Regions from separate parts of the Pseudocitrobacter faecalis genome, predicted to be linked through region 2. Evidence: predicted binding sites of a transcription regulator. Region 2 holds the regulator's gene; each other region holds the start of a gene.

The links. Region 2 encodes CRP, which controls carbon source genes, mostly activating them, when cyclic AMP is high. Its sites were predicted from a motif close to ATGTGANNNNNNTCACAT; they were not measured.
Region 1: a site for CRP is predicted at 3,173-3,190, ahead of aaeR (HTH-type transcriptional activator AaeR). Genes of this name have one in related genera too.
Region 3: a site for CRP is predicted at 3,882-3,899, ahead of ACOXYR_RS07655 (arabinose ABC transporter substrate-binding protein). Genes of this name have one in related genera too.

Annotation. Positions count from the first base shown of each region.
Region 1 is NZ_CBDDNJ010000002.1:35,684-42,197, reverse strand. It holds gene aaeB (p-hydroxybenzoic acid efflux pump subunit AaeB) at 1-1,928, opposite strand, end outside; gene aaeA (p-hydroxybenzoic acid efflux pump subunit AaeA) at 1,934-2,866, opposite strand; gene aaeX (p-hydroxybenzoic acid efflux pump operon protein AaeX) at 2,874-3,077, opposite strand; gene aaeR (HTH-type transcriptional activator AaeR) at 3,208-4,143, shown strand; gene tldD (metalloprotease TldD) at 4,230-5,675, opposite strand; gene yhdP (AsmA2 domain-containing protein YhdP) at 5,748-6,514, opposite strand, start outside.
Region 2 is NZ_CBDDNJ010000002.1:4,852,611-4,859,124, reverse strand. It holds gene mdcA (malonate decarboxylase subunit alpha) at 1-361, opposite strand, end outside; gene ACOXYR_RS23330 (hydrolase) at 611-1,633, shown strand; gene ACOXYR_RS23325 (YheU family protein) at 1,630-1,848, shown strand; gene ACOXYR_RS23320 (phosphoribulokinase) at 1,875-2,744, shown strand; gene ACOXYR_RS23315 (OsmC family protein) at 2,858-3,262, opposite strand; gene crp (cAMP-activated global transcriptional regulator CRP) at 3,565-4,197, shown strand; gene ACOXYR_RS23305 (YccS/YhfK family putative transporter) at 4,246-6,321, shown strand; gene argD (bifunctional acetylornithine/succinyldiaminopimelate transaminase) at 6,314-6,514, opposite strand, start outside.
Region 3 is NZ_CBDDNJ010000002.1:1,475,284-1,481,797, forward strand. It holds gene ACOXYR_RS07630 (MFS transporter) at 1-1,393, opposite strand, end outside; gene azuC (stress response protein AzuC) at 1,602-1,691, shown strand; gene ACOXYR_RS07640 (DUF2766 family protein) at 1,788-2,036, shown strand; gene ACOXYR_RS07645 (non-heme ferritin-like protein) at 2,094-2,597, opposite strand; gene ACOXYR_RS07650 (DJ-1/PfpI family protein) at 3,193-3,750, shown strand; gene ACOXYR_RS07655 (arabinose ABC transporter substrate-binding protein) at 4,042-5,022, shown strand; gene araG (L-arabinose ABC transporter ATP-binding protein AraG) at 5,088-6,514, shown strand, end outside.

The DNA of each region.
Region 1 (6,514 bases), 4.8 Mb from region 2:
GCCACCAGCCGACCAACCGGTTCGGTGACCTGCGGCGAGGCATCCCAGATACGCAATTTTTCCTGATAAATATCTAACTCTTCCAATAAACGCAGGAAATAGCGGCGACGCTTATCATCGCTGCCTGCGGAGATCACGCTGTCCGCCGTGCGTCTGAGCTGGCGGTGAAACTCAGAGAGATCCTGATTCACCGGCACTGGCGCATCACGCAGACGCTGGTGCGCAATAATCAGCGACAACGCCAGGCGGAATTTAGCGATATCGTCAGGGAATTTATTCAGTAACAGGAAGAGTTGCTGATAGAGCGCCGGCAGATGGTTCTCTTTACGACGCGCAGAGTTAGTCGTCATTGCAGAAACCGCAGCCGACACAAACTGGTTCAGCAGCACGCGGCCCGTGCGTTCACGCGAATTATCGCGAATCAGCATAATCACCATCAGCGCCAGGAAACAGCCCACCAGCTGGCCCAGGGCACTATCGAGAAACTTACTGAACTCAAACGTCATCGGGTTATCGAGCACGATAATGTTAATGGTACTCGCCAGCGCACCCAGCGACCCCAGCCGCCGTTTCTGCACCTCGATACCAATAAAGAACGCCAGCACCGCAAGACTGATACAGAGTAATAGCATGCTTTGCTGCGTGGAGGGAATGATCACCAGGAAGAAGAGCGTTCCCAGCGGCAGCGCCAGCAGCGTGCCGTAAAGGAAGTCGACAGCGACCATGCGAGGGTTTGGTAAACGCATCGCCAGCGAGGTGACCACCGCAATCATTACCATCGCCCCGCTGCCAGATGTCCAGCCTGTCCACAGCCAGAAGAGCGTGCCCAGCACGCAGGAGACCGTCGTACGCCAGAAGTTAACCATCGCATGATGGCGTTCGGCTGACTCGGCTTTCACCACCACTTCGTCCTGAAGAATTTCTTCTTCGCGGGCGCTGATTTTGGTATTGCCAATTACGCCGCGCTTCAGCAGCAGGTAGCGCGTCGCCGTGCCTACCCAACCATAAATCGTTACCGGCGTACCGTGTTCACCTGTCCAGGCCATCACACGACGCATGCGTTTTAACTGACGATGTACATCCTGTACGGTCTCCACCGGCTCGGCGAAGAGCTCGCGATAGTCATCAGTAACCGTTTCCGGACGCGTGTTCTGAATAATGTAGGTTTCGCAAGCCTGGGTAATCATGGTCAGGGAAACCGTGTTCAACGCCTTTAAACGGCGATTCGCACGAGACCAGCGGGAAGATTCCATGCTCAGGTTGCTGCGCATCCCCCCCAAAGCCGCCGTGCGGCGCACCAGCCCGCTCCAGGCGCGGTCAACTTCTTCACTGTCGCCGTGCTTAATACACAACTGCATCAGGCGATATTGATCGATAAGTAGGTTATCCAGTTCAAGGTCGATCTCTTTTTTGATCGATCGCGGCGAGAAAAGCAGATCGGCCATGATCGCGCAGACGATACCAATGACGATCTCACTACAGCGCTCGACCGCAAATTGCGGCGTGAGGAGTGGTTCGGTCTGAATAGTGATAACAATAATCAGCGCTGTATAGCCCGCCAGCCCCCACGCGTAGGAGTTTTCGACGCGTACCAGCGAGGAGAGCCAGGTACAAAAACCGGCCCAGATGCAGCACACCAGAATCATCAGGAGCGGCGCGCGGATCATCACGATAATGATGGTTAACGCCGCAATACAGCCGATAAAGGTTCCGATAATACGCAGCATCCCGCGGTAGCGGATAGCGCCGGAATAGGGCTCGCCACCGGCGGCAAATGCTGGCCCTGCCGCGACGATCGCCGCCGTCAGAACCGCCCAGCGCGGCGTTTCCAGCTCAAAGTGGAAACCGACAAACAGCGCCAGCACAATCGCGCATGCCAGTTTAATGGCAAAGCGAATGTGCTGATTGGCAATGCTAAAAATACCCATAACGATTAACCGAACTCACGCAGACGCAGCGCCAGTTTCTGGAAGAAGGTCATGTTCTGCGCGTCCCGGTCTTTTTCACCGGTAATCACCACCGTTGCGGTTGTCCCGGCAGGCCAGATGTTATCCTGCTGCTCATCAAGATGAATGCGTACCGGCACACGCTGCGCCAGACGCACCCATTCAAGGTTGGAATCAATGGTCGCCATGCCTTTCGCGTCATTGCTGCTGCTGGCGTTGGTTACGCCCGCCGCGATACTATCGACGGTGCCTTTGATAACACGGTTGCTGCCAAGCGGGGTGACTTCCGCACGATAGCCTTTACGCACGCCTTCCAGCTTGGTTTCTTCCAGGTAGGCCAGCACGTAGAACGAATTCTTTTTCACCAGTGCGACCGCCGTGGAGCCACGGGTAATAAATTCGCCGTTGAAGACGTTGAGGTTAGTTACCCAGCCCGCCGCCGGTGCGCGAATAACGGTGCGGTCAAGGTCGAGGCGCGCAAGGTCGCGTGTCGCCTGTGCCTTGGCTAACTGATGCTCAACGGTTTGCAGGACGTTGTTGGCCTGGTCGATCTCCTCACGCGACATCGCCTGAATGCCTAACTGGTTACGACGTCCGGCTTCGCGGCGCTTCTCGCTGGCGAGCGCTTTGTAATACGCCACATCTGCTTCAGCTTCTTCCAGCGCTTTCTGATAACGTGGCTGGTCAATCGTGAACAATACCTGGTCTTTATTAACCAGTTGGTTATCCTTGACATTTACCTGCGTAATCAACCCGGAGACATCGGGCGCGATGGCGACCACGTCGGCGCTGAAACGCGCGTCACGCGTCCACGGCGACTCGGTGTAGTACACCCAGGCGCGGAAAATGGCGATAAAAGCCAGAATAACCAGTATCAGTGTGATGGCTGTACGGGAGATTTTTCTTATTAGCGTTTTCACATCTACCTCAAACGAACAAACGTGATATCAGATAAAAAAGACAGCAATACAATGCCGTATTGAACAGCGCAGGGTGCCAGACAAAGTCATAGATACCGGTTGGAATAAGCAGTCGCCTCACCCCCCAGAAGATGGCGAGTGACAATAGCAACTCAAAGAAGATCGGCGGGAATGACAGGCCGAAAATCACAATGACAGGAAACAGACTCATGTTGACCTTGGTTTAGACTAGCGTGCAGGTGAGAGTGCGCTTTAATTATTCAGCTAACAGTATATTAACGTAACTGTTATGCCGTTATCTATATTGTGTGATCTAAATCACTTTTAAGCCAGAGTGAATAATGGAACGACTAAAACGAATGTCCGTGTTTGCGAAAGTGGTCGAGCAAGGCTCGTTCACCGCCGCCGCCAAACAGCTTCAGATGAGCGTCTCTTCCATCAGCCAGACTGTATCAAAGCTGGAAGATGAGTTACAAGTTAAGCTGTTAAACCGCAGCACGCGTAGTATAGGCCTCACAGAAGCCGGCAAAATATATTACCAGGGCTGTCGACGAATGCTGTTTGAAGCACAAGATGTCCATGAACAGCTCTACGCGTTTAACAATACGCCAATCGGCACGCTGCGGATCGGATGTTCTTCAACTATGGCACAAAATGTCCTCGCGCGGATCACTGCGGAGATGTTAAAGGAGTACACCGGGCTGACCGTTAATCTGGTTACGGGTATTCCGGCACCGGATCTGATTGCCGATGGCCTTGATGTGGTGATCCGCGTCGGTGCGTTACAGGATTCCAGTCTCTTCTCGCGCCGATTAGGCTCGATGCCAATGGTTATCTGCGCGGCCAAAAGTTATCTACAGCACGCAGGCATTCCCGAGAAACCGGCCGACCTCGCCAACCATTCATGGCTGGAATACAGTGTGCGCCCGGATAATGAATTTGAGCTGATCGCCCCGGAAGGGCTGACCACCCGCCTGATTCCAGAGGGACGATTTGTGACGAACGATCCGATGACGCTGAGCCGCTGGCTCTCTGTGGGGGCAGGTATCGCGTACGTGCCGTTGATGTGGGTAATAGAAGAGATTAACCGCGGCGAAGTGGAAATTTTACTGCCGCGCTACCAGTCCGATCCGCGTCCGGTTTACGCACTTTATACCGAAAAAGATAAGCTGCCGCTAAAAGTGCAGGTATGTATTAATTACCTGACCGATTATTTTGTCGAGGTCGCCCGGTTATACCAGGGGATGCGGGGTAAAGATGAAGTGGGGGAGCGGTGAAACATTTTGCCTGATGGCGCTACGCTTATCAGGCCTACTCGATCGGTAGGCCTTATAAGGCAAAGCCGCCATCCGGCAAGGCAAAATTACGCGGTGCCACCCACTGTCAGGTTATCGACCTTCAGCGTCGGCTGACCCACGCCAACCGGCAGGCTCTGCCCTTCTTTTCCGCAAACGCCCACGCCGTTATCGAGCTTGAGGTCGTTACCAACCATGGAAATCTGCTGCATGGTTTCGATTCCGGAACCAATCAGGGTTGCACCTTTCACCGGTTTGGTGACTTTACCGTTTTCAATCAGATACGCTTCCGAGGTCGAGAAGACGAATTTCCCGGAGGTGATATCCACCTGGCCGCCGCCAAAGTTCGGCGCGTAGATGCCGTACTCAACGGATTCGATAATCTCCTGCGGCGTCGATTTCCCGGCCAGCATGTAGGTATTGGTCATACGCGGCATCGGCAGATGCGCATAGGATTCACGGCGACCGTTACCGGTCGGCGCAACGCCCATCAGACGCGCGTTGAGTTTGTCCTGCATGTAGCCTTTCAGAATGCCATTTTCGATCAACACATTGTACTGACCCGGCGTCCCTTCATCATCGATAGCCACGGAACCACGGCGATCCTGCATGGTGCCATCATCAACAACCGTACACAGTTCGGAAGCCACCAGCTCGCCCATATGACCGCTGAAAACGGAGGTGCCGCGACGGTTAAAGTCGCCTTCCAGACCATGGCCAACCGCTTCGTGCAGCAGTACGCCCGGCCAGCCAGCACCCAGTACCACCGGCAAGGTGCCGGCAGGTGCCGCGACTGCCGAGAGATTCACCAGCGCCATACGCACCGCTTCTTTTGCCCACGCATCCGCGCGCACTTCACCGTCGAGATCCGCCAGGAAGTAATCATAACCAAAACGGCCGCCACCGCCGCTGGCACCGCGCTCGCGTTTGCCGTTATCGTCCACCTGCACGCTGACCGACAGACGCACCAGCGGGCGAACATCCGCCGCCAGCGTGCCATCCGTTGCCGCCACCAGGATCAGTTCATACACCCCCGTCAGGCTGGCGGAAACCTCCTGCACACGCTTATCTGCCGCACGCGCGACTTTATCCACGCGACGCAGAATGTCGAGTTTCTCTTCACGGCTCATGCTTTGCAGTGGATCGAGCGACGTATAGAGCGGAGCGTGGTCTACCGCGCCCAGCGTGTGCACCTTGCCATCACCCGCATCACGTACAATCGTCCGCGCCGCCTGCGCGCTCTGTTCCAGCGCCAGCAGACTAATCTGGTCGGCGTAGGCAAAGCCGGTTTTTTCACCGCTAATCGCGCGCACACCAACGCCCTGGTCAATATTGTAAGAACCATCTTTGATGATGCTGTCTTCTAAAACCCAGGATTCGTGATAGCTCGACTGGAAATAAAGATCGCCATAATCGAGACGGCGCTCGGCGAGTTGACCAAGAATGTCAAACAGGCGCTGATGATTCAGGCCGTTCGCTGCCAGCAATTGTTCACTTACCAGGTTTAGACTCATTATTCGCTACTCGTTAGTTACCGCTAAGATGCCCATGTTAAAAGAGTGAGGCAATTGTGCGACTGCGTCAAATCATTGCTTCGTATCACTGCGCGCCTGGCGCAGAACTTCATTGATTTGCGGTGAATCAATTGGCCCGGTGATGCGATAACGCAGAATCGACACCTTGCTCCACAGCGGCCCCAGAACTTTACTGGCCGCGAAGACAGCGGCGCCGACAATCGGGTTAATGGCGAACGCCGCCGCCACACCGACGGTTGCAGAAATCTCAGGCGCAACAATGGCCTCCATCGCCAGCTGACGACGCACCAAATCAACGGAACCTTTCATGGCAATATCTGCTTCCAGACCATCAACCAGCGTATCATCCGTGTTCAGCACGCCGTCTTTAATCCAGGCAGTACTGCGGATGGAATCAAAATAGAAGCCTTCCGTGAAGGTATCGCTGAAATCAAAGCGCAGTTTGCGCAGCAGCGCATCGACGCTCAGCAGGCGCAACAACTGGCCCGCGTGACCGGTGCTCAAATCAGTAAACTGCCCTTTGCCAATACGCGTTTTCAGAATACCGTTCAGCGACGCAACATCTGGCTGCCACGGGCTGGCGCGCCAGTGTAAGTCGTAATCCAGGTCGACTGAGGAGTCGCGAATTGGCGTAGCAATACCGAAAAACGCCACCGCATCATCTATTTTCTTGCCGCGCAGTTTACCTTTCAACGATGTACGCTGCCCGTTCAGACCATTCACCCACTCGCCGTCGCTGGTCAGTCGTGCGAAACCGGTATCCACCAGCCCATTACGCAGGGTCAGCGTGTCGCCTTTAATCGCGAAATCACCGTCGA
Region 2 (6,514 bases):
CTTCCAACAGCTGCGAAATACGCAGGCTTTGCGTACCGGAGAAAGAGAAGTCCAGCTTGTGGGCGATACCTTTCTCGAAGATGTCGAGGTGTTCACTACGACCGACGCTTGGCATGATCATATGCAGGTCGTGAACAATCTGCGGGTTGACTTCAGCAAGGGAACGAGACAGGAAATCTGCCTGTTTTTGGTTATTCCCTTCTAATACCACTCTGTCGCCCGGCGCGATCAGTTTTTCCAGCATTGCGACAAGGTCTGCCGTCGGTAGCACCTTGCCCTGCACCGGTACAGACGCCAGGCGGCGCTGTTTCTCGGTGCGTCGCGTGTTCCATACCCGTGCGGGTGTTTGCCCAGATAACATTATTAACCTCCTGATTCAGCGAATCATTTTGATTTGCTTAACACTGAGAAGAGTCTGAACCCTGGTGAGAAAGTCATCAATTAAGCTTAGGAAGGAATCATTAGCTTGAGAGTAATAATCACATGAAAAATTTGTGACGCAGGTCAACCCTAAAAGGAGTAAAAGAGGCTACCACCGCCCATTTTTTTAAACACAATCAAAAAGTGACGGTATAGTAGTCAGCAGATTAAAAGAGAACATCGCAACGTTATGGCCCAAATTACTCCCGCAGAGTTTGATGTCCCGCAGGACGACTCCTCATCCTTTCGTCCGATGCCTGGCATCAGCAACCCACATCTGCAAACTATGCTGCCGAGGCTTATCCGCCGTCGGCTACACTTTACGCCGCACTGGCAGCGCCTCGATTTACCTGACGGCGACTTTCTGGATATTGCCTGGAGCGAAGACCCGATGCAGGCGAAGCACAAGCCGCGTCTGGTGGTGTTCCACGGTCTGGAAGGCAGCCTGCACAGCCCCTATGCGCACGGCCTGATTCAGGCGGCGAAAGAACGCGGCTGGCTCGGCGTGGTGATGCATTTTCGCGGCTGCAGTGGCGAACCGAATCGCCTTAACCGTATTTATCACTCCGGTGAAACAGAAGATGGCACCTGGTTTTTAAACTGGCTGAAGCAGGAACTGGGTGAGGCGCCCACGGCGGCGGTCGGGTATTCGCTCGGCGGCAATATGCTCGCCTGTCTGCTGGCGAAAGAAGGCCACACGGTACCGCTGGATGCAGCGGTGATCGTCTCCGCGCCGTTCGTGCTGGAAGCCTGTAGTTACCATATGGAAAAAGGCTTTTCGCGGGTGTATCAGCGCTATTTGCTCAACCTGCTAAAAGGCAACGCGTCGCGCAAACTGGCGGCGTATCCCGGCACGCTGCCGGTCGATTTACGCCAGCTTAAGCGCGTGCGCAAAATTCGTGAATTTGATGACCTGATCACCGCCAAAATTCACGGTTTCGCCGACGCTATCGACTATTATCGTCAATGTAGCGCCATGCCGTTGCTCAATCAGATAGCGATTCCGACGCTGATTATTCACGCGAAGGATGATCCGTTTATGGATCACCACGTTATCCCTGACGCTGACACACTTCCTGCCTGCGTCGAATACCAGTTAACGGAACATGGCGGCCACGTTGGCTTTATCGGCGGTACCTTCCGGCGACCGCAAATGTGGCTGGAGAGACGTATTCCCGACTGGCTGATGCCGTGGCTTGGAGGTGAAAGATGATCATTCCCTGGCAAGATATCGACCCTGAAACGCTCGATAACCTGATTGAAAGCTTTGTGTTGCGTGAAGGCACCGATTATGGTGAATATGAACGTTCACTTGCGCAAAAGGTCGCCGACGTAAAACAGCAACTACAACGCGGCGAAGCGGTTCTGGTGTGGTCGGAACTTCATGAAACCGTCAACATCATGCCCCGCAGCCAGTTTCGCGGTTAATCTTACCGACTCGGGAGTTGTTCGCTATGTCTGCCAAACATCCGGTTATCGCCGTCACGGGTTCCAGCGGGGCGGGAACCACCACCACCAGCCTCGCGTTCCGCAAAATTTTCGCCCAGCTTAAGCTTCACGCCGCAGAGGTGGAAGGCGACAGTTTTCACCGCTACACGCGTCCGGAAATGGACTTAGCCATCCGTAAGGCGCGCGATATGGGGCGCCATATCAGCTACTTCGGCCCGGATGCCAACGACTTCAGCCTGCTGGAACAGACGTTCCGCGAGTACGGGCACAGCGGCACCGGACAGTCGCGAAAATATCTGCATACCTACGATGAAGCGGTGCCGTGGAATCAGGTGCCGGGAACCTTCACCCCGTGGCAACCTCTGCCAGAGCCAACCGACGTGCTGTTTTTTGAAGGGCTGCACGGTGGCGTGGTGACGCCGCATCACGATGTGGCGAAACATGTGGATTTACTGGTCGGCGTAGTGCCAATCGTTAACCTGGAGTGGATCCAGAAGATGATCCGCGACACCAGCGAGCGCGGTCACTCCCGCGAGGCGGTGATGGATTCCGTCGTGCGCTCAATGGAAGATTACATCAACTTCATCACGCCGCAGTTCTCACGCACACATCTCAACTTCCAGCGCGTCCCGACGGTCGACACCTCTGACCCGTTCGCCGCCAAAGGCATTCCGTCACTGGATGAGAGCTTTGTGGTGATCCACTTCCGCAATCTCGACAATATCGATTTCCCCTGGCTGCTGGCGATGCTGCAGGGATCATTCATCTCGCATATGAATACGCTGGTCGTTCCCGGCGGCAAGATGGGGCTGGCGATGGAATTGATCATGACGCCGCTGGTGCAGAGATTGATGGAAGGGAAGAAGATTGGGTGAACGGTGCGGGCTGGGCCCCTCACCCTAACCCTCTCCCAGAGGGAGAGGGTACCGATTGTGCGGTTTTCTCCCTCTCCCTCTGGGAGAGGGCCGGAGTGAGGGGGGCCGTCAACTTACCCCTCCACCACCTCATAAGAATGGGTAATGTTCACCGCTTTGCCCAGCATCAGCGCCACTGAACAATATTTCTCAGCCGACAAATCTACGGCACGGGACACCGCCGCATCTTTCAGCTCTTTGCCGGTCACTATGAAGTGCAGATTAATATGCGTGAACAGACGCGGCGCTTCTTCACGGCGTTCAGACGTCAATTTAACTTCACAATCGGTCACGTCATAGCGGCCCTTTTGCAAAATAGACACCACGTCGATGGCGCTACAGCCACCCGCCGCCATCAGCACGACTTCCATGGGGCTTGGCGCTTTATCACCTGAGTTGCCATCCATCAAAATCTGGTGCCCGGAAGCCGACTCACCCAGGAAGGTTAACCCTTCCACCCATTTCACACGCGCTTGCATAATTGTCACTCCAGAGTTGCAAATTTATTGTCAGATTACGCGCACATAACAAATCTCGCAACGGAAGTAGACCTGGGTCATGCTGAAGCGAGACACCAGGAGACACACGGCGAAAGCTATGCTAAAACAGTCGGGATGCTACAGAGATACATAAACGTACTGCATGTATGCAGAGGACATCACTTACTGGTCGCGACAATCTTTGACGGCCAACTTCCCAGGTAGAGGGAAGGATATTATTTCAACCAGTGGCGGCCTGATTTATGCCGCTGGCGATAGCTTATAACAGAGGATAACCGCGCATGGTGCTTGGCAAACCGCAAACAGACCCGACACTCGAATGGTTCTTGTCTCATTGCCACATTCATAAGTACCCATCGAAGAGCACGCTGATTCACCAGGGTGAAAAAGCGGAAACGCTGTATTACATCGTTAAAGGCTCCGTGGCAGTACTCATCAAGGATGAGGAAGGCAAAGAGATGATCCTTTCCTACCTCAACCAGGGCGATTTCATCGGCGAACTGGGCCTGTTTGAAGAAGGTCAGGAACGTAGCGCCTGGGTTCGGGCGAAAACCGCCTGTGAAGTGGCTGAAATCTCCTACAAAAAATTCCGTCAGCTTATCCAGGTTAACCCGGATATCCTGATGCGTCTCTCCTCTCAGATGGCGCGCCGTCTGCAGGTGACCTCTGAGAAAGTCGGTAACCTGGCGTTCCTCGACGTAACCGGTCGTATCGCGCAGACGCTGCTGAATCTGGCGAAACAGCCGGATGCCATGACCCACCCGGACGGTATGCAGATCAAAATTACCCGTCAGGAAATCGGTCAGATCGTCGGCTGCTCCCGCGAAACAGTGGGCCGCATCCTGAAGATGCTGGAAGATCAGAACCTGATCTCTGCACACGGTAAAACGATCGTCGTTTACGGCACGCGTTAATCTCGTCTGACGGCGTATTGTTCGCACAATACGCCGTTTTTGTCTCTTATGTGGCGCAGGCTGATTTACCACCCGGAAGTCAACTATGCACTGCGGCAAACGCTGGTGTTATGTTTGCCGGTCGCCGTCGGCCTGATCCTCGGCCAACTTCAACACGGTTTACTGTTTTCTTTGGTGCCTGCCTGCTGCAACATCGCCGGGCTGGATACTCCTCATAAACGCTTCTTCAAACGCCTGATTATCGGTGGGTCGCTGTTCGCTGGTTGCAGCCTGATTGTGCAACTGCTGCTGGCCGATGATATCCCGCTACCGTTTATCCTCACCGGGCTGGCGATGGTGCTGGGCGTTACCGCCGAAATCAGCGCCCTGCACGGGCGATTACTTCCGGCCTCGCTGATAGCCGCCATTTTTACCCTGAGCCTGGCGGGCAATATGCCCATCTGGGAGCCGCTACTTATCTACGCGCTCGGCACGTTGTGGTACGGGCTGTTTAACTGGTTTTGGTTCTGGTTGTGGCGTGAACAACCGCTGCGCGAGTCGTTGAGCCTGCTCTATCGCCAACTGGCCGAGTACTGCGAAGCTAAATATAGCTTGCTGACGCAACATACCGATCCCAATACCGCCCTGCCGCCGTTGCTTAACCGTCAGCAGAAAGTGGTCGATCTGATTTCCCAGTGTTACCAGCAAATGCATATGCTGGCAGCCAATCAACACAATGATTACAAGCGTCTGCTGCGCGCCTTCCAGATGGGGCTGGATTTGCAGGAGCACATTTCAGTGAGCCTGCATCAGCCGGAAGAGGTGCAAAAGCTGGTTGAGCGTAGCCACGCCGAAGCGGTGATTCGCTGGAACGCGCAGACCGTCGCCGCACGCCTGCGGGTCATGGCCGATGATATTCTCTATCACCGCTTCCCGACGCGCTTCAACATGGATAAACAAATTGGCGCGCTGGAGAAAATTGCCCGTCAGCATCCGGATAACCCGGTCGGGCAGTTCTGCGCCTGGCACTTCAGCCGCATCGCCAAAGTGTTGCGCGCGCAGCGCCCCCTTTATCCGCGAAACCTGATGGCCGACAAAGAACGTCGCCTGCCCCTGTTCCCGGCGCTGAAAAGCTATCTGTCGCTGAAATCGCCCGCGCTGCGTAATGCTGCGCGCTTAAGCGTCATGTTGAGCATCGCCAGCCTGATGGGGGCGGCGCTGCATCTGCCAAAACCCTATTGGATCTTAATGACCGTGCTGCTGGTGACACAAAACGGCTACGGCGCGACACGCGTGCGTATCTTCCACCGAGCGGCAGGCACGCTGGCGGGGCTGGTGATTGCCGCCGTAACGTTGCACTACCATTTCCCGGAAGGGTTTGCGCTGACCGCAATGCTGGTGATCACCCTGATAAGCTATCTGATTATTCGCAAAAGCTACGGCTGGGCGACGGTCGGTTTCACCATTACGGCGGTGTACACCCTGCAATTGCTGACGCTCAACGGCGAGCAGTTTATCGTAGCGCGTTTCGCCGACACCATTATCGGCTGCCTGATTGCTTTTGGCGGCATGCTGTGGCTGTGGCCGCAGTGGCAAAGTGGCCTGCTGCGCAAAAATGCACACTCCGCGCTGGAAGCGGATCAGGAAGCAATACAGTTAATTTTGAGTGACGACCCTCCTGCCGAAAAACTGGCGTATCAACGTATGCGCGTCAATCAGGCGCATAACGCCCTGTTTAACTCACTCAATCAGGCAATGCAGGAGCCGGGCTTTAATACGCACTATCTGGAAGATATGAAACTTTGGGTGACGCACAGCCAGTTCATCGTTGAACATATCAACGCCATGACCACGCTGGCGCGTGAGCACGATACGCTCTCACCGGAGCTGATGCAGCGTTATCTGGAATCGTGTGAAGTCGCCCTGCAACGCTGTCAGCAGCGGCTGGAGTATGATGAATCGGGCAGTAGCGGGGATGTGAACATCATGGAGTCACCGGATACGCTGTCCCACGGGCCACTCAGCACCATGGAACAGCATCTCCAGCGTGTTCTGGGCCACCTCAACACCATGCACACCATTTCGTCGGTGGCATGGCGTCAGCGGCCACGGCACGGTATCTGGCTAAACCGGCATATCAACTGACGACTTTCGCCACCGCCTGTGCAAAGCGCGTCATACCCTCGTCGATATCTTTCTCTTCCACCACCAGCGACGGCGCGAAACGCATCACGTCCGGCCCGGCGTTCAGCACCATGACACCGGCATCAGCGGCCGCATAAAGGAATTCACGCGCGCGGCCTTTATACGGTTCTTTCAACTCCGCGCCAATCAGCAG
Region 3 (6,514 bases), 3.4 Mb from region 2:
CAGCATCTTTAGTCAGCCGTAGCGTGTCCATCATCCCAACCAGACAGATCAGAGCGATAAACACAAACGCCAGTCTGAAGCTTATTCCCGGCATGGCGCCGAGTGCCAGCACTTCACTCACTTTCTCCCCCAGACGAATACCGATTGCCCCAAGGGTGATCCCAAGTCCAATGGCTAACTGACTGGCGGTGCTGAACAGCGTATTGGCATAACTCATCTGCGAGCCGGGCACGTCGGCAAAAGCCAGCGTGCTCACGCCGGTGAACTGGATGGAGCGGAATACGCCGCCTAAATAGAGCACCAGTAATATGGCCCACTCGGGAGTTTGTGGCGTTAAGAAGGCGCAGGCGACCAGAGCCACAACGTTCAAAGCGCCATTAATCAGTAACAGGCGGCGGAATCCCAGCCAGCGAATCAGCGGTGTCGTGGCGGGCTTGATGGTCAGATTGCCGACAAATACCGCCAGTACCAGCAGGCCTGAATGGAACGGATCCATCCCAAAACCGACCTGAAAAAGCAGCGGCAGCAGGAAAGGCACCGCACTGATTGAAGCCCGGAATAGCGATCCTCCGTACATCGTGACCCGGAAAGTCGGTACGTTCAGCGCATCCAGACGGATCATCGGCCATTTGGCTCGCCGGAAATGGTACAGCGAGTAATAAAATGCCAATCCGCCAATAGCAAAGAGTGTCAACACCACCCAATTGTGTATGCGTTGACCGCCCAGCGCTTCCATGGCGCACACCAGGCATACCATCGCCACCGAGGTAGCGAGAAAACCAGGCAGGTCAAAGGGGCGGCGTTCGTCATCGCGGATGTCGGGAATGATACGTAGCGACAGCAAAATGGCGATAATGCCCAATGGAACGTTAATAAAGAAGATCCACCGCCAGTCCGCGACGCTGGTGATAAACCCACCCAGCGGCGGCCCGATAATGGGGGCGATGAGCGCGGGCCAGGTGAGCGTGGCGATAGCCGTGATGAGCAGATGTTTTGGTGTAGTACGCAGAACTGCCAGACGTCCAACGGGTACCATCAGCGCGCCGCCCATTCCCTGAAGGATGCGCATGGCGACAAAACTATCGACGGTGGTTGCCAGGCCGCAAAATACGGATGCCAGGGTAAAAATGGCCAGCGCCAGGGTGAATATTTTCCGTGCGCCGAATCGGTCGGCAATCCAGCCGCTGGCGGGGATGAGAACGGCCAGTGTGATCAGATAGGCGCTGATACCAATGTTAAGATCGACGGCGTCTTCACCAAAACTTTTGGCCATGTCGGGCAGGGCGGTGGCGATCACGGTGCCATCAAGAAACTCCATAAAAAACGCCCCGGCAACCAACAGAGCAGCAGGCGACAGTCCGCGCTTGTTTTGTGCCTGGAGAGGCTCACTCATTTTTGTTTTACCCTATCAAAATAATCTGCAATTTTTCTAATATAAGTTTTTAGCTAAGTAACGGATTTGTTTCAGATAATAGATCTTAATCGCGGTTTGCTGAAAAATTAAACGTGACGCATATCTCGTTTTGGTTGATTTTTGTGATGAATGTCATACTATGTGTCAAAAGACAATAACACCTGTGTAACAAAATCGGAGCATCACAATGAAACAACGCATGCGCAAAATCCTCAAAAGCATGTTCGAGAACTATTGCAAAACTTTCAAAGACGTACCGCCAGGCGCTATGTTCTGATAAAAAAACCTGCCACGGCAGGTTTTTTTATGTCTGCAAGGAGCACGCTTCGTTCCTTTCGGGTACCATAGTACCCCTAAATGTTAAGGAGCGTATATGTCCCAGAACCTGACTGCTGATGAAGAACTGGTATCCGACGTGGTAGCCTGCCAGTTGGTCATTAAGCAAATTCTTGATGTCATCGATGTCATCGCCCCCGTCGAAGTGCGTGAGAAAATGTCCACTCAACTGAAATCTATTGATTTCGCTGGGCACCCATCAGCTGATCCGGTCACGCTGCGCGCGATCCAAAAAGCCATTGCCCTGATTGAGCTGAAGTTTACACCGCAGGGTGAAGCACACTGATTGATACGGGTTATGCAACCGGCAGGTTTATGCTGCCGGTTGTCGCTTGGGAAGGGATTAATGCACCTGGTGATTCACCACGTTCAGCAGATGCTGATCGGTTTGTTGCATACACAGCCCCGCTTTATTGGCGTTGCGTACTTCCTCAAGAATGGCCTGCAATAAAACGCCATCCTGCTGTTGCTCTTCTTCAAGATTGGTCAGGAAGTTCAGCGTGCTGTCGTCGCGCAGAACCTTTGCCTGCTCGGCCAACTCAGAAAGCGTAGTGCTGCGCTGGTTGTACTCTTCAATGGTCTTCAGGAAGAGTTCTTCGAGTGATGCACACTGTTCTTCGTGTGGCTCGATGGCTTTCACGACCGGATAGCCGCCAGATTTCTTCATGTAATCAAATACCCGCATCATTTGGGTGACGCTGGTTTGCGCCTGCGCGCGAAGGAAAGTCGCGGTGCCGTTGAGGCGTTGTTCAGAACACCACTCGCTCAGACGGAGATAGAGATTAGATGCGTAAAACTCAAGGTTCATTTGAGTATTCAGTTTTTGAACCATTCCTGGGACTGCCATACCAATATCCTTATTTCCTGGAAGGGACAACTCACGTTAACAGGCGGATTTTTACTTTAAATTGATACGCTACAATGAAGCAGCCTGAATTAATTTACGTTTAAATCACGCTATTTACGCGTCAGAGAACAATAACAGAATGTAATATTCAATGACCTCTGAATGTGACCGATGTACGATTCCTGACTCGGCTCGAAAAATAATACCGCGCACTCCAGCCTAAGAAAACTCTTAAGTTTGTTCATTTACTTTTTGTTACAACTATATTCCAGAAAAGGATTATCTCTACGCGCGTGACCGTAATGAATTATTACAGTTGTATGATTTATATAGTGAATATATTACCTGTCAGCTTTGTTTGTGATCGCATTAACATTTTTTGGCGGGATCACAAAAAACCACTTCACTGTTTGTCAGGCATTACGTACTCTTCACATAATAAAATGAAACAGTGGTTTATTTTTGTTTGGTTTTTGGGTAAACAATCACTTCAATAACCAGGAAATTGTTTTAGATCATTTTTGCCAATATGAGGTCGATCGGTTCACGCGCAATTATTTGGCAAATCCCCGCTTACGATAAAACAGGAGTTATCATGAAACAGGTTGCCGTGCTGTTAGCACCCGGATTCGAAGAAGGTGAAGCGATTGTCACAATTGATATTCTGCGTCGTTTGCATATTCACGTTGAACTGGTGTCCTGCGCTGAATCTCGTGCGGTGGTGAGCTACCACGATATTCCGATGGTAGCAGATGCGACACTTGCAGAACGTAGGGATAAAATCTACGACGCCGTGGTTCTGCCGGGTGGGCCGCAGGGCAGTGTCAATCTGGCTGCGAATAAAGATGTCGTGAAATTTGTCGCCGCGCATGATGAGGCGGGGAAATATCTCTGCCCGATTTGTTCAGCTGCTGCTCGCGTGCTGGCAGGTAATGGTTTGCTTAAAGGGCGCCGCTATGTCTGTTCCGGCGACTTATGGCAGGATATTACTGATGGCGTGTATATCGACGCCCCGGTCGTGGAAGAGGGGAATCTTATCAGCGGTAAAGGTTTTGGTCATGTATTTGATTTTGCCTTTACTGTGGCGGCACGCTTATTAGGTGACGAAGCGCCAGTACGCGAACACGCAGACCACATTTACTATTCGTGGTAACCCCTGAACAAGGATGGGTTAGCTAACAATATAGATTATCATGCTATTACCGGGGCGAATTGTCAGACAATTCGCCCTTTCTGTATGTCATTTTCTGCTAAATCCATGCATGCAACTACTGTAATTCTGCGGTGTGATGCGGCTCTCTTATGGATAAATATTTTCCCGCTATTAATGTGCTAACAACCGTAATGCCGTTAACGAAACGGCTAATACGTTGTTTTATGTCCTAATTAAAATTTTAAACCGATTATTTCCCTACAAATAAAAGCACTAAGGCTGGAGTATACCATGCACAAATTCACTAAAGCGCTGGCCGCCATCGGCCTGGCAGCGGTTATGTCACAATCAGCTATGGCGGAAAACCTGAAGCTCGGTTTTCTGGTGAAGCAGCCGGAAGAGCCGTGGTTCCAGACCGAATGGAAGTTTGCAGACAAAGCCGGTAAAGATCTGGGTTTTGACGTTATTAAAATTGCCGTGCCCGACGGCGAGAAAACCCTGAACGCCATCGATAGCCTGGCGGCTAACGGCGCGAAAGGGTTTGTTATCTGCACGCCGGATCCGAAACTGGGCTCGGCGATTATGGCGAAAGCCCGCGGTTATGACATGAAAGTGATCACCGTCGATGACCAGTTCGTTAACGCTAAGGGCAAGCCGATGGATACCGTTCCGCTGGTGATGATGGCGGCCAGCGAAATCGGCGCGCGTCAAGGGCAGGAGCTCTATAAAGAGATGCAAAAACGCGGCTGGGACGTGAAAGAGACCGCCGTGATGGCGATCACTGCTAACGAGCTGGATACCGCGCGTCGCCGTACCACCGGCTCGCTGGAGGCACTGAAAGCCGCGGGCTTCCCGGAAAAACAGATTTATCAGGTTCCAACCAAATCGAATGATATTCCCGGCGCGTTTGATGCCGGTAACTCCATGTTAGTTCAGCATCCAGGCGTGAAACACTGGCTGATTGTCGGCATGAACGATAACACCGTTCTGGGCGGCGTGCGCGCGACGGAAGGCCAGGGCTTTAAAGCGGCAGACGTCATCGGTATCGGCATTAACGGTGTGGATGCGGTGAACGAACTGTCGAAGGCGCAGGCCACGGGCTTCTATGGTTCTCTGCTGCCAAGCCCGGACATTCACGGCTATAAAACCAGCGAAATGCTCTACAACTGGGTTGAAAAGGGCGTTGAGCCGCCGAAATTTACCGCAGTCACCGACGTGGTACTGATTACCCGCGATAACTTTAAAGAAGAGTTGGCGAAAAAAGGTCTCTAAGTCGTGACGCCTTCCCCCCGACCAGCGTGTCGGGGGAGAAGTGACCCTGCAATTCAGGAGTGGTTATGCAACAGTCAACCCCTTATCTCTCGTTTCGCGGCATTTCCAAAACCTTCCTGGGCGTGAAAGCATTATCCGATATCAGCTTCGACTGCTATGCCGGACAGGTACACGCGCTGATGGGTGAAAACGGTGCCGGGAAATCTACGCTGCTCAAGATCCTAAGCGGCAACTATGCGCCGACGGCGGGCACCCTAACGCTGCGTGGGCAGGATGTCGCCTTTGCTGATACCACCGCCGCGCTGAATGCTGGCGTAGCGATTATCTATCAGGAACTGCATCTGGTGCCGGAAATGACCGTCGCGGAAAACATCTATCTCGGTCAGTTGCCCAGCAAAGGCGGCATTGTGAACCGCTCGCTGCTGAACTACGAAGCCGGGCTGCAATTACAGCATCTGGGGCTCGATATCGACCCCGATACGCCGCTGAAGTACCTTTCAATCGGGCAGTGGCAGATGGTGGAAATTGCTAAAGCACTGGCGCGTAACGCCAAAGTCATCGCCTTCGATGAACCGACCAGCTCACTCTCTGCACGCGAAATCGAAAATCTGTTCCGCGTCATCCGTGAGCTACGCAACGAAGGCCGCGTGATCATCTATGTGTCTCATCGCATGGAGGAAATTTTTGCCCTGAGCGACGCTATCACCGTTTTTAAAGACGGGCGTTATGTCTGCACCTTCAGCGATATGGAAAAAGTGAACCACGACAGCCTGGTGCAGGCGATGGTTGGGCGTGATATTGGCGATATTTATGGCTGGCAGCCACGCGAACACGGCGCGGAACGCCTGCGGCTGGAAAAGGTAAAGGCGCCAGGCGTGCGAACACCCATTTCCCTCACGGTACGTAGCGGCGAAATCGTTGGCCTGTTTGGTCTGGTTGGGGCCGGGCGCAGCGAACTGATGAAGGGGTTGTTTGGCGGCAACAAAATATCCAGCGGTCAGGTCTATATCGATGGCGCAGCGGTCACCATTGATAAGCCCGCCCATGCCATTCGTGCAGGCATGATGCTGTGCCCGGAAGATCGCAAAGCCGAAGGGATTATTCCGGTTCACTCCGTACGCGACAACATCAACATCAGTGCGCGCCGCAACAATATTCACGCCGGGTGCCTCATCAACAAGGGTTGGGAAGCGCGCAACGCGGATCATCATATTCAATCTTTGAATATTAAAACGCCGGGTGCTGAGCAACTGATTATGAATCTCTCCGGCGGTAACCAGCAGAAGGCGATTCTGGGGCGTTGGCTGTCGGAAGAGATGAAAGTCATTCTGCTTGATGAGCCCACGCGCGGCATCGATGTAGGGGCGAAGCACGAAATTTATAACGTCATTTACGCCCTGGCGGCGTCCGGCGTAGCGGTGCTGTTCGCCTCAAGCGACCTGCCAGAAGTGCTCGGCGTTGCGGATCGTATCGTGGTGATGCGCGAAGGCGA